DNA from 4 places in the Bacillus sp. N5-665 genome. Region 2 is predicted to be linked to each of the others. Evidence: riboswitches for the same ligand, from Rfam matches in the RefSeq annotation. Region 2 holds a riboswitch; each other region holds the start of a gene.
The links. Region 2 has a riboswitch for S-adenosylmethionine ahead of MNO09_RS23840 (YezD family protein). Riboswitches for the same ligand answer to the same signal wherever they lie in the genome.
Positions count from the first base shown of each region.

Region 1: it holds a riboswitch for S-adenosylmethionine, as region 2 does, so the genes downstream of both, metK (methionine adenosyltransferase) here and MNO09_RS23840 (YezD family protein) in region 2, are expected to answer to the same signal.
Region 3: it holds a riboswitch for S-adenosylmethionine, as region 2 does, so the genes downstream of both, MNO09_RS28910 (cyclase family protein) here and MNO09_RS23840 (YezD family protein) in region 2, are expected to answer to the same signal.
Region 4: it holds a riboswitch for S-adenosylmethionine, as region 2 does, so the genes downstream of both, MNO09_RS29155 (methionine ABC transporter ATP-binding protein) here and MNO09_RS23840 (YezD family protein) in region 2, are expected to answer to the same signal.

Region 1 covers NZ_CP093325.1:696,301-698,506, forward strand. The annotation lists gene pckA (phosphoenolpyruvate carboxykinase (ATP)) at 1-721, opposite strand, end outside; SAM riboswitch class I at 950-1,071, shown strand; gene metK (methionine adenosyltransferase) at 1,241-2,206, shown strand, end outside.
Region 2 covers NZ_CP093325.1:4,149,944-4,152,149, reverse strand. The annotation lists gene lysA (diaminopimelate decarboxylase) at 1-1,057, shown strand, start outside; SAM riboswitch class I at 1,174-1,282, shown strand; gene MNO09_RS23840 (YezD family protein) at 1,355-1,498, shown strand; gene MNO09_RS23835 (phosphoadenylyl-sulfate reductase) at 1,585-2,206, shown strand, end outside.
Region 3 covers NZ_CP093325.1:5,134,934-5,137,139, reverse strand. The annotation lists gene MNO09_RS28915 (hypothetical protein) at 1-313, shown strand, start outside; gene MNO09_RS28910 (cyclase family protein) at 341-973, opposite strand; SAM riboswitch class I at 1,059-1,171, opposite strand; gene MNO09_RS28905 (PRK06851 family protein) at 1,321-2,206, shown strand, end outside.
Region 4 covers NZ_CP093325.1:5,186,268-5,188,473, forward strand. The annotation lists gene MNO09_RS29150 (methionine ABC transporter permease) at 1-394, opposite strand, end outside; gene MNO09_RS29155 (methionine ABC transporter ATP-binding protein) at 384-1,403, opposite strand; SAM riboswitch class I at 1,527-1,632, opposite strand; gene MNO09_RS29160 (cysteine hydrolase family protein) at 1,873-2,206, shown strand, end outside.

The sequences.
Region 1 (2,206 bases), 2.1 Mb from region 2:
TTGTTTTACCTGTTCCAGATAAACCGAAGAATAGTGCTACGTCGCCTTCTTCACCTACGTTTGCAGAGCAATGCATAGAAAGAATATCTTGTTCAGGTAGTAAGAAGTTCATAATAGAGAAGATTGATTTTTTCATTTCTCCAGCGTATTCTGTACCACCAATTAGTACGATACGTTTTTCGAATGAAACCATAATGAATGCTTCAGAGTTTGTACCGTCAACAGCTGGATCAGCTTTGAAATTCGGTGCAGAAACAATTGTGAACTCTGATTCATGAGTTGTTAATTCTTCTTCAGTTGGACGAATAAATAATTGATGTACAAATAAATTGTGCCATGCATATTCGTTAATAACTTGAATTGGTAGGCGGTAATTGCGGTCAGCGCCTGCAAATCCATTGAAGACGAATAACTCTTCTTTTTCTTTTAAGTATTCTAAAACTTTAGTATATAATTTATTAAAATGTTCTTCAGAGATCGGCTGATTCACTGCTCCCCAAGCAATTTTGTCAGCAACCGATGCTTCTTTCACAATAAATTTATCTTTAGGAGAACGTCCTGTATATTTTCCTGTTGAAGCAGAAACGGCACCAGTAGAAGTTAATTTCCCTTCATTTCGCATTAATACTTTTTCCACTAATTGCGGAACACTTAGTTGAATCTGTGCATTGCTTCCGTTCAATAATTCGTGTAAACCAATTTGGACATTCACAGTACTCATATTTATATACCATCCTTTTCATTTAATGAAATATTTCTCGTAATCCCCAACAAGAGTATAACACAATTATATAAATAATGTATACTATTTATTTCTTTTTGTTTGTGTGAATGTATTATTTCCTTATTAATATTTCATTCCAGGCGTATTGAGAAAAACTTTCAGGAAAATGTGAATATTAATTGACAAATGAATATCATTTCTTTAGTATAGGTTGGGACGGATACTCTCTTATCCCGAGCTGGCGGAGGGACAGGCCCGATGAAGCCCAGCAACCTCATTTGTAGTGGTAAATACAGGTGAATAGGTGCTAAAACCTGTGCGAGGCTAACGGTCTCGAACGATAAGAGCAAAGGGCAAAAAGCAGTATGCAAGTAGCAAATTAAACCTTTCCTCTATGTAAAGTAGGAAAGGTTTTTCTGTATGCTTGTGTGGGAGAATAAATGTATGTCGCAGTTTGTGGCAAATTAAGGATGAGTTCCGTACAATATATACAATTACTGTAGGGAGGTTTACCACATGACAAAAAAACGTCATCTGTTCACATCTGAGTCTGTAACTGAAGGACATCCAGATAAAATTTGTGACCAAATTTCTGATTCAATTTTAGATGCGATCTTATCAAAGGACGCAAATGCACGTGTAGCTTGTGAAACAACTGTAACAACTGGTTTAGTATTGGTAGCGGGGGAAATTACGACTTCTACTTACGTAGATATTCCAAAAATCGTTCGTGAAACAATTCAAGGCATTGGTTACACACGCGCAAAATATGGATTCGATGCAGAAACTTGTGCAGTTTTAACATCTATCGATGAGCAATCTGCTGACATCGCTATGGGTGTTGACCAAGCGCTAGAAGCACGCGAAGGTCTAATGACTGACGCTGAGATTGAGGCAATTGGTGCGGGAGACCAAGGTTTAATGTTTGGCTTCGCATGTAATGAAACACAAGAATTAATGCCACTTCCAATCTCGCTTGCTCACAAATTAGCTCGCCGTTTAACTGAAGTACGTAAAGATGACACATTATCATACTTACGTCCGGATGGAAAAACGCAAGTTACAGTTGAGTATGATGAAAATGGTAAACCTGTACGTGTAGATACAATCGTAATTTCTACACAGCATCATCCAGATGTTACATGGGAAGAAATCGATCGCGATTTAAAAGAGCATGTAATTAAAGCTGTAGTTCCAGCAGAATTAATGGATGGAGAAACGAAATTCTTCATTAATCCAACTGGCCGCTTCGTAATTGGTGGACCACAAGGTGATGCTGGTTTAACAGGACGTAAAATCATCGTTGATACTTACGGTGGATACGCTCGCCACGGTGGCGGTGCATTCTCTGGTAAAGATGCAACGAAAGTTGACCGTTCTGCAGCATATGCAGCTCGTTATGTTGCGAAAAACATCGTAGCAGCTGGTCTTGCTGACAAAGCAGAAGTACAACTTGCATACGCAATCGGTGTAGCACAACCA
Region 2 (2,206 bases):
TTCTGGTGGGGAATTATATACTGCGCTTCAAGCGGGATTTCCAGCATCTCGTATTCATTTTCACGGCAATAATAAAACAGAAGAAGAAATCGTGATGGCTCTGCAGGCAAATATTGGTTGTTTTGTCGTAGATAATTTCTTAGAATTAGAAATTTTGCATGATTTAGCAGTGCAACATGGGCAATTTGTGAACATATTAATCCGTGTAACGCCTGGAGTAGAGGCGCACACACATGAATATATTACAACAGGTCAAGATGATTCGAAATTTGGGTTTGGAGTTTCAAATGGTCAAGCGATGCAAGCAATTGAGCTTGCTTTACAAAAATCAAATTATAATGTGTTAGGAATTCATTCACATATCGGATCGCAAATATTTGAAACGGCTGGATTTGTTCGAGCGATTGAAGTTCTTCATCAATTTTTAGAACAGGTGAGAGAACGCGCGAACTATGTAGTAAAAGTATTAAATGTAGGCGGAGGATTCGGAATACGCTACACAGAGTCAGATACGCCATTAACTCTTGAGACATATGTGCGAGCTGTAACAAGTGCAGTGAGGGAACAATTTACAGTATGTAATTATCCCTTGCCAGAAATATGGGTTGAACCAGGCCGTAGTATTGTAGGTGATGCTGGAACGACAATTTATACAGTCGGATCTGTGAAAGACATTCCTGGTATTCGGAAATATGTATCAGTGGATGGTGGGATGACTGATAATTTAAGACCTGCTTTATATAACGCTCGTTATGAAGCGATGTTAGCAAATCGAGGGAATGATGAGAATGAGGAACTTGTTTCGATTGCTGGGAAGTGCTGTGAGAGTGGAGATATGTTAATTTGGGATATTACTCTACCGAAAGTTGCTTCTGCCGATTTACTAGCAATTTCTTGTACAGGGGCATACGGGTACTCGATGGCGAATAATTATAATCGGATTCGTAGACCAGCTGTCGTCTTCGCGAAAGGCGGCACATCACAAATTGTTGTAGAACGCGAAACATATGAAAATATTATTGGGAACGATCGCATACGTATTAAAGAACTTGTTTAAATAGAGAAAAGGAGTTGTTCGGATGGGCAATTCCTTTTTTGTAAAATAAAATAATTAAAATATATCGGAAAACTAGGATTGAAAAAAATCAGAATTGTGATAAAATACAAATACAAAGCTTATCAAGAGAAGCGGAGGGAACTGGCCCGAAGAAGCTCGGCAACCTGCTTATAGAAAGCAAGGTGCTAAATCCAGCAAAATGGAATCCATTTTGAAAGATAAGGTAAAATATATTACCGAACAGTCTTTTCGAAATGGGAAAGATTTTTTTTATGAATAAAAAGGGGGGCTGTTCGCGTGAGTGTACGGGAACATTTTGAGGAAGTATCTGAGAAAATTCAAGCGATGCTTGCTGATATGAAATATGGTTCAATTACAATTGTTGTGCAAGATGGGAAAGTCATTCAATTAGAGAAAAGTGAAAAGGTACGTTTAAAGTAAAAAGCGCTGACTAGAAAAACTAGAGGCGGTTTTAACCTATTATATTAGGTTAAAACCGTCTTTTTGCTTTTACAGGGGGAAAAAACATGTTGACGTATGAAACGTGGGAAGAAAATAATGTTCCATTTTCAGAAGAAGATGAAACGAAAGGCGCGCTATCAGTATTAAGTTGGGCTTATAAAGAATATAAAAGTGAAATTGTATATGCATGTAGCTTCGGAGTGGAAGGGATGGTATTACTGCATCTTATAAACCAAGTAAATCCATCTGCTAAAGTTGTATTTTTAGATACAAATGTTCATTTTCGAGAAACGTATGAATTAATTCAAAAAGTGCGGGAACGATTTCCTTCATTAAATATTATAGAAAAACAGCCGGAACTTGCACTTGATGAACAAGCGAAGTTGCATGGTGAGAAATTATGGGAAAGTAATCCGAACCTTTGTTGTAAAATTAGAAAAATTTTACCGTTAGAAAAATCATTAGCAGCGGAAAAAGCGTGGATTTCGGGCTTAAGGAGGGAACAATCAGAAACACGTAAGCATACAAAGTTTATAAATCAAGATCATCGTTTTCAATCGATTAAAGTTTGTCCACTCATTCATTGGACGTGGAAAGAAGTGTGGCGATATGTATACAAACATAGCTTGCCGTATAATCCGCTGCATGATGTTGGATATCCAAGTATTGGTTGTGAGAAGTGTACGT
Region 3 (2,206 bases), 980 kb from region 2:
TATTGTAAAAGATACAATTACAGGAGAAAAATATGAAATGCCGCCACTTTGGATTGATGCATTGGCAATGATGCGTGACGGTTTTTTATTAGGGGAAATTGAGGAGAAATTAAAAGAAGAGTATCCAGAAGAAGAAATAAATATGTTAGCATTTACGAGGCAACTGTTAGAGCTAGAGCTTGTTGGAATGGTAGATGGGGAAGAAATAGCTTGTACAAAGAAGAAAGAGAAAGATTATTTAGCTTGGTTACGTCCTCGTGTTGAGCAATTCTTTCTTAGTTTAAATAAAAAAAATAGAAGCAAAGGTCAATGATGATCTTTGCTTTTTTGTATAGTTTGTTTAAAAAATTACAGCGAATGCTCTTGCAAAAGCACCGTCGCTATCTTTAATTTTTAAAGGTGCCGCTGAGAAAAAGAAACGTTTCGTGTGAATGGCATCTAAGTTTGTTAAGTTTTCAATTAAATAAATATTATTCCCAAGTAGTATGTGATGAATTGGTGATGTTTCTGTCGTTACCTCATCAGGAGAAATGAAATCTAGGCCGACCGATTTTACTTTTAATTGAACTAATTCCTCGGCTAATTCTTCAGAAAGATAAAAAGCTTCTTGCTCATACGCCTCTGTATTCCATTTAGTAGATAGATTGGAATGGAAAATAACAATATCTCCTTCTTTTATGTCAGCGTTGTGTAATACTTCTTTAGGTAGTTTTCGTTCTTGTACATGAGTTACATCAATAAGAACAGCTTCGCCTACAAATTGATCTAGGGGTAATTGATCAATAGTCGTTGCGCCTGAAATGAAATGAGCAGGAGCATCACAATGCGTGCCAACATGAACGACAGAATGAAAATCTGTAACTTGATAGCCTGTCTCTTCAACGCTTGTAATGGCTCCTAAATTGATTTTTGGTGTTCCAGGGAATTGAGACATATTGTTTTCAAATGTTTGTGATAGGTCAATTACTTTCATTTTAAATACCTCCAATATATGTTTTGAAATATAAAAAACTCACCTTTCATAATCAAGAAAGATGAGTTTTGCACACAATAGTTACGTTTTATCTTTCAAAATGCAATGCATTTTGCAGGAATTAGCACCTATTCAGTTTATATAAACTGAGGTTGCTGGGCTTCAAAGGGCCGGTCCCTCTGCCTCTCTTGATAAAGACATATTAAGTTTTCATTTCTGAATATTCACTACTTTTAAATTGTAATTCATTTCCTTTTTTCGTGCAATACAAAATAGGTATTCACCCAAATAAAGTTGCTCGCATATTGTAGCTTATGTAAATAGAATGCTGCGAAGGAGTGAGTGCAGTGACAGGGAATGTATTGAATTATTACGCTGGTGGAAATACAGCTAGAGGATTTCATAATTTATACGACGAGAATTTAAAAGGGCTAAACAGGTTATTTATTTTAAAGGGTGGTCCTGGAACCGGGAAATCTTCTTTAATCAAAGCAATAGGTCGTGAGTGGGTTGAAAAAGGATATGATATTGAATTTTTACACTGTTCTTCTGATAATAAATCGGTTGATGGTGTAATTATCCCGAAGTTAAAAGTAGGAATTGTTGATGGAACATCACCGCATGTTATTGAGCCGAAAATGCCAGGAGTTGTCGAAGAGTATATTAATTTAGGGGTTGCTTGGGAATCAAATAAATTAAGAAAGCAGAAGGTGGAAATTGAACGATTTGTTTCAGAAGCAAGCAAGGCTTTTCAAACTGCTTACGCTTGTTTTAACGAGGCACTAGTTATACATGATGAGTGGGAGAAAATATATATTAATAATATTGATTTTAATAAAGCAAATGAACTAACCGATCAGCTGATTCAGAAGTTATTTACAGATAAAGGCGGGAAACAATCGCTTGTGAAACATCGGTTTTTAGGGGCAGCTACACCGAAAGGAGCAGTTGATTTTGTTCCTAATTTAACAGAGGGATTACCACATCGTTATTTTATAAAAGGACGCCCAGGCTCTGGGAAATCAACAATGCTTAAAAAATTAGCTAAGGCAGCAGAAGAAAAAGGATTTGAAGTTGAAGTATATCATTGTGGATTTGATCCAAATAGTCTTGATATGGTTATCGTAAGAGAATTAGGGTTTGCAATTTTTGATAGCACCGCACCACATGAATATTTTCCGAGCCGCGAAGGTGATGAAATTATAGATATGTATGCCTTAATTGTGACACCAG
Region 4 (2,206 bases), 1.0 Mb from region 2:
AAGCCCCCATCGCTTGAGCTGCTTCAATGACTCCCTTTGGAACTGAAACAAGGTTTGTTTCAACCATTCTAGCAATACCGATTGATGCAACTAACGTCATCGGAAAGATTGCTGCTGCTGTTCCAATCGTCGTTCCGATAACACTTCTTGTTAGTGGGCTTAAAGCTACTAAGAAGATAATGAATGGAACCGGACGAATTGTGTTAATAATGATATTAAGAATAGAAAAGACCCATTTATTTTCTAAAAAGTTCCCTTTTCTCGTTACATATAATAGTAAACCTAGAGGTATACCAAGAATTGTAGCAAATATAAGGGTTACAATTACCATTAAGAGGGTATCCCCCGTCGCATCTACTATGCGGGGCCAAAATATACTCCAATCAACTCGCATGAGCTTCTACCTCCTTCAGCTGCACTTGTAGTCGTAGATGTTGTAATGCTTTTTGAATTTCTTTCTGCTCACCTTGCAGTTCTACAAGTAGATTTCCAAATAGCACATTTTGAAGTTCAATAATATTTCCGTACAGTACGTTTACATCGACGTTATAGTTTTTCGCGATATATGATAGTACCGGCTGCCCTGTCTCTTCACCAGTAAATGTTAAGCGATAAATTTGTCCACCATTTTGAATTTTCCCTAGAACACTTTCCGGTAAATGATCATTAATAATGGAGCGTACAAAGTTTTGAGTTGTCTTTGTTTTTGGTTGTGTGAAAACGTCAAACAGTTTTCCTTCTTCAATAACCTTTCCCTTCTCCATTACAGCTACACGGTGACAAATTTCTTTCACAACATGCATTTCATGTGTAATGAGTAGAATCGTTACATTGTATTCTCGATTTACTTTCTTTAATAAGTTCAGAATCTCTGTCGTTGTTTCTGGATCTAAAGCTGATGTTGCCTCATCACATATAAGAATGTCTGGCGATGTTGCAAGTGCTCTAGCAATGCCAACACGTTGCTTTTGACCACCTGATAGTTGCTCTGGATAATAGTTTGCTTTATCTTCTAATCCTACAAACTTCAGCAGTTCATTTACTCTTTCTTTTATCTCATTCTTTGGTACTTTCGCTAACTTTAATGGGTATGCAATATTCCCAAACACTGTTCTTGAATTAAATAAATTAAAACTTTGAAAAATCATCCCGATTCTTTGTCTTAGCTTTCGTAATTCTTTCGTCGATAGTGATGTAATATCTTTATCATCTATTGAAATCGTTCCTGCCGTTGGTTTCTCTAACATATTTACTAGGCGTAATAACGTACTCTTTCCAGCGCCACTAAAACCGATGATACCGAAAATTTCGCCCTTCTCAACTGATAACGTTACATCCTCCACCGCATGAACAGATTGCCCACCTGATTCATATACTTTACTTACATTGTTAAAAGAAATCATTTTCTTCCCTCCTATATGCTGTAAAAACTTGAAGTAGAGCTTTCGAGGTAAAATAAAAAGTGCTCTCCTTCTTATCAACCGTAAAGATAAGAAGGAGAGCACTTATATGTACTCGTTCACATCTTCTCATCTTCCAAGCCTTTCATAGGCTTGCTGGAGTTAGCACGGTATTAAAAAACCCGTTGCTGAGGTATCGTAGGGCCAGTCCCTCCACCTCTCTGGATAAGAATGTATCGATTTAATTGTCGTTTAATTAATTCTCATTATAGAACTCAGAATAATAAGAGTCAATACATTTTTTAGAAAAATATTAATTATCCCTCTATTAAAATTTTCAAATAAAAAATCACATACAATAATGATTTTTAAAGTTATGTTAAATTCTCCTCCTTCATATTTTTTAAAAGGAGAATCCTTTCTATAAATTGAATACCATTATTTGAATATGAAATCGGAGGAAGATAAATATATGAAAACAGCTCTTTTACTCGTTGATATTCAAAATGATTATTTTCCACATGGAAAGATGGAATTGCGTAATCCAGTAGAAGCAAGCCAATATGCTAGTCAGCTGCTACAACTCTTTAGAACGAAAAACGAACCTATTTTTCATATCCAACATGTAGCAATAAAAGATGACGCTACTTTTTTCCTACCCAATACAGAAGGTGTACATATTCATGAAAGCGTACGTCCACTTAGAGAAGAAACCGTTATACTCAAACATTATCCAAATAGTTTTCGCGAAACTGATCTTCTAGAACAATTACAACGTTTAGACATTGAGCACGTCATCATATGCG